DNA from 2 places in the Terrabacter lapilli genome. Region 2 is predicted to be linked to the other one. Evidence: predicted binding sites of a transcription regulator. Region 2 holds the regulator's gene; the other holds the start of a gene.
The links. The regulator HspR, encoded in region 2, represses chaperone genes until heat shock. The targets are predictions, from matches to a motif close to AAGTTGAGTCNNNNNGACTCAACTT.

Region 1 (2,397 bases), on a different contig from region 2:
GCGGCTGGACTCCTCCTCGGTCAGCTTGAACACCGGGATGCCGGTGCTGGCGGCCAGGACCTCGGCGATGAGCTCCTCGTCGACCTCGGCCACGACGTCCATGTCGCCCGACTTCCACTGGGCCTCACGGGCGGCCTTCTCCTGGCGCAGGCGCTTCTCGTCGTCGCGGACACGCGCCGCGCGCTCGAAGTCCTGGCCGTCGATCGCCGACTCCTTCTCGCGCACGAGCGCTGCGATCTTCTCGTCGAACTCGCGCAGGTCCGGCGGAGCGGTCATGCGACGGATGCGCAGTCGCGCGCCGGCCTCGTCGATCAGGTCGATCGCCTTGTCGGGCAGGAAGCGGTCGTTGACGTAGCGGTCGGCCATGTTGGCCGCCGCGACGAGCGCGCCGTCGGTGATCGTCACGCGGTGGTGTGCCTCGTAGCGGTCACGCAGGCCCTTGAGGATCTCGATGGCGTGCGGCAACGTCGGCTCCTGCACCTGGATCGGCTGGAAGCGCCGCTCGAGGGCCGAGTCCTTCTCGATGTGCTTGCGGTACTCGTCGAGCGTCGTCGCGCCGATCGTCTGCAGCTCACCGCGGGCGAGCATGGGCTTCAGGATCGAGGCGGCGTCGATGGCGCCCTCGGCGGCACCCGCACCGACGAGCGTGTGGATCTCGTCGATGAAGATGATGATGTCGCCGCGGGTGCGGATCTCCTTGAGGACCTTCTTCAGCCGCTCCTCGAAGTCACCGCGGTAGCGGCTGCCGGCCACGAGCGAGCCGAGGTCGAGGGTGTAGAGCTGCTTGTCCTTGAGGGTCTCGGGCACCTCGCCCTTGACGATGTCCTGGGCCAGGCCCTCGACGACGGCGGTCTTGCCGACGCCGGGCTCGCCGATGAGGACGGGGTTGTTCTTGGTGCGGCGGGACAGCACCTGCATGACCCGCTCGATCTCTTTCGCACGCCCGATGACCGGGTCGAGCTTGCCCTCGCGGGCAGCCTGCGTGAGGTTGCGACCGAACTGGTCGAGCACGAGGGAGCCCGCAGGGGTGCCCTCGGTCTGGCCCTGGCCGACACCAGCGCCGGCCTTCTCGCCGCTCTGGCCACCCTGGTAGCCGGAGAGCAGCTGGATGACCTGCTGGCGAACCTTGTTGAGCTCCGCGCCCAGCTTGACGAGGACCTGGGCGGCGACGCCCTCACCCTCGCGGATCAGGCCGAGCAGGATGTGCTCGGTGCCGATGTAGCTGTGGCCGAGCTGGAGCGCCTCGCGGAGCGAGTACTCGAGAACCTTCTTCGCGCGGGGCGTGAAGGGGATGTGTCCGGTCGGGGCCTGCTGGCCCTGGCCGATGATCTCCTGGACCTGGGCCCGGACCGCTTCGAGCGAGATGTCGAGCGATTCGAGGGCCTTCGCGGCGACGCCTTCGCCTTCGTGGATCAGACCCAGGAGGATGTGCTCGGTCCCGATGTAGTTGTGGTTGAGCAGGCGCGCTTCCTCCTGAGCGAGGACAACCACCCTTCGGGCCCTGTCGGTGAACCGTTCGAACATGTTCTTCTCCTGACTGATCGAGAGACATCTCGATGCTATCCGTGCCCGCTGTCGGTGGGCACACCCCGACCAACGTGGGCAGTGCCGGTCCTGTTCCCGATCCTGAGTCCGATCGACTCAGGTTCAGCCCGTGTTCGCCGTGGGCGGACAGGCGCCGGTGCGGCGCGTCGTCCGCTTTGTCGTGTGCCGGGTCCGTACCCGCCCGGTGTGGGTCGCCGCCCGTGTCCTCCCCACCTTCCACCCCGATGTCGCGCAGGTCGAGGCCGCATCCTGTCCAGGGCGCGGCATCGGCGGTGCACATCCGCGCCATGGCGCACTTTCAGGTCCTACGCCACCACCGTCCCGCACCAAACCGCGCCATGGCGCGCTTTCGCGGCAAAACACACCACCGCCCGGCTCTGAACCGCGCCATGGCGCACTTTCGGCCTGCGTCAGGCCGGGACGGCCAGGTCGCCCGGCCGGGCGGGGAAGTGTCGACGCCACTCGTCCCTGAGCCGGGGCACCGGCATACCCGCCCGTCGCATGGCCCGCGTGATCCTCGCGAGCGTGTTCCCGGCGTCGAGTAGATGTCGCGACACGACCACGAGCCGGCGGATCTGCTCGTCGTCCAGCGTCTCGTCCCGCGCGAGGTCGGTGAGCCACTGTTCCTCGGACTCCGCGTGCTGCCGGCCGTCGTACTCGATGATGAGCCGGTAGGGGAGGTAGGACAGGTCGTAGCGCCGCAGCAGGGTCCCGTCGTGGTCGTGCACCCGGTGGTCGACCTCGGGCTCGGGCAGGCCGGCGAGGACGATGAGCAGCCGCATGCGCGTCTCCATCGCTGAGTCGACCCCGGCGCGGACGAGCGCAGCAGCCCGACGGGCCAGGCGCGAGTAG
Region 2 (2,397 bases):
GGGCGGGCGGCCCCGGTGGCCAGCGCGTCCGGTTCAGCACCGGCGGCGGCGGCGCACAGCCCAACCTCGAGGACATCCTCGGCCAGATGTTCGGCGGAGCAGGGCCCGGCGGCGCGCCCGGTGCCGGCTACGGCGGCTACGGCGCGCCGGCAGGTCCGCGCCCGGGGGCCGACGTCCAGGCCAGCACGACCATCGGCTTCCGCGACGCCGTGGAGGGCTCGACGGTCTCGCTGAGCTCACCCGACCTCGGCCGCATCAACGCCCGCATCCCGGCGGGCGTCAAGGACGGGCAGCGGATCCGCCTGCGCGGCAAGGGCCGCCAGGGTGACCCCGGCGCCCCGGCCGGCGACCTCATCCTGACCGTGACGGTCGAGAAGCACCCCGTCTTCGGCCGCGACGGCGACAACCTGACCGTCGACCTGCCGGTGACCTTCGCCGAGGCGGCGCTCGGGGCGACCGTCGCCGTGCCCACCCTCGACGGCGGCTCCGTCAAGGTCAAGGTCGCGCCCGGCACCCCCAGCGGCCGCGTCCTGCGGCTCAAGGGTCGGGGCGTCAAGCGCGGCGGCCACACCGGCGACCTGCTCGCCAAGGTGCAGGTCATCGTGCCGCAGCGACTGACCGACGAGGCGCGCGAGGCCATCGAGAAGATGGCCGCGGCCGAGAACGGCCACGACCCCAGGGCCGAGCTGTTCCGGCGCGCCCGCGCCTGACCACCGAGCTGACGACCGAGCTGACGACCGACCCGACGAGTGATGGAGGAGGTGATGGCGATGGCCCGCAAGAGCGCCCGCCCCACGGGGCACGATGACGACGCCCCGGTCTTCGTCATCTCCGTCGCGGCCGAGCTGGCCGGCATGCACGCGCAGACCCTGCGCCAGTACGACCGGCTCGGCCTCGTCTCCCCGTCGCGCACCCGCGGCGGGGGCCGGCGCTACAGCACCCGCGACGTGCAGCTGCTCCGCGAGGTGCAGCGGCTCTCGCAGGAGGGTGTCTCGCTGGCCGGCATCCAGCGCATCCTCGAGCTCGAGAACCACGTCGCGGCGCTCCAGTCGCGGGTGGAGGAGCTGTCCGCCCAGCTGGCCGAGGCGCAGGCCGCGCAGGCGGCCCTGACGGCCGGCGCGCGCGTGTTCGCCGTGGGCCCGCGGGGCGAGGTGGTGACGGTGCGGCCCGGCCAGCGGCCTCCCCGCGCGCCCTCCTCGCAGGCCCTCGTCGTGTGGCGTCCGAACCGGTAGGTCACTGGGTTCTGGGCCCGCCTTACATGTGTAACACTGTGCAGGCCTCATGCAGCTGGGGCGCCGTTGCCGATTGCCCCGGAGGCAGTTCTTGATCCCACTCCCGGACGTCGCGTGACCCCGCACCAACCGGAGGGTGACATCCACGGCGGGGCCGAGACCGGACACCGCCTCGGCGTCGTGTCGAGCCCCAGCGAGATGCAGCAGATCTTCTCGCAGACCGACTGGTCGGCAACGCCCCTGGGTCCCGTCGAGACCTGGCCCACCAACCTGCGCGTCCTCGTGGACGTGTGCCTCTCGTCGCGCTTCCCCATGCTCATCTGCTGGGGACCCGAGCTGCTCATGCTCTACAACGACGGCTACCGCGACCTCCTCGGGCCCAACAAGCACCCCGGCGCGTGGACGCTGCCCGTGCGCGCCGTGTGGCCCGAGGTCTGGGACATCATCGGCCCGATGCTGGACGGCGTCACCAGCGGTGGCCCGGCCACCTGGGTCGAGGACGCGCTGCTCGTGATCAACCGCGCCGGCTTCCTCGAGGAGGCCTACTTCACCTGGTCCTACGGGGCCATCCACGACGACGACGGCAAGGTCGTCGGCGTCCTCAACGTCGCCACCGAGACCACGGCCAAGGTCGTCGCCGAACGCCGTGCCCGCGTCTCCGCCGAGCTCGTCGAGACGCTCGCCGACGCGCGCGGCCCCGAGGACGTCCGCCGCCGCGCCGTCGGCGTGCTCGGCTCGCACCCGCACGACCACACGAGGGCTGAGCTCGTCTGGACCGGCTCGGCCGAGGGCCCGGCCGAGGACGAGCGGACCGCCGCCGCCGGCGAGGTGGTGCACCGCGTGCCCGTCGTGGAGCCCGGACAGGTCGGGCCCACGGCCCACCTCCTGCTCACCGACAACCCGCGCCGACCGTGGGACTCCCAGCTGCAGGTCTACGCCGAGCTGTGCGCCTCGCACGTGGCCATGGCCCTGAGCGGCATCCGGCACCTGCAGGAGGAGCGCCGACGGGCCGAGGTGCTGGAGGAGCTCGATGTCGCCAAGTCGGACTTCTTCGCCAACGTCAGCCACGAGCTGCGCACCCCGCTCACCCTCATCGCCGGGCCCGTCAACGACGCCCTGGCCGACGACGGCCTGGAGCCCGAGCAGCGTCAGCGCTTCGAGCTGA

Region 1: ABD241_RS19610 (ATP-dependent Clp protease ATP-binding subunit) is a predicted target of HspR. The motif match lies at 1,624-1,648, and genes of this name have one in related genera.

Annotation. Positions count from the first base shown of each region.
Region 1 is NZ_BAAAPU010000011.1:444,022-446,418, forward strand. Features, by position in the region: gene ABD241_RS19610 (ATP-dependent Clp protease ATP-binding subunit) at 1-1,524, opposite strand, end outside; gene ABD241_RS19615 (hypothetical protein) at 1,956-2,397, opposite strand, start outside.
Region 2 is NZ_BAAAPU010000007.1:884,476-886,872, forward strand. Features, by position in the region: gene ABD241_RS12020 (DnaJ C-terminal domain-containing protein) at 1-710, shown strand, start outside; gene ABD241_RS12025 (heat shock protein transcriptional repressor HspR) at 771-1,232, shown strand; gene ABD241_RS12030 (ATP-binding protein) at 1,347-2,397, shown strand, end outside.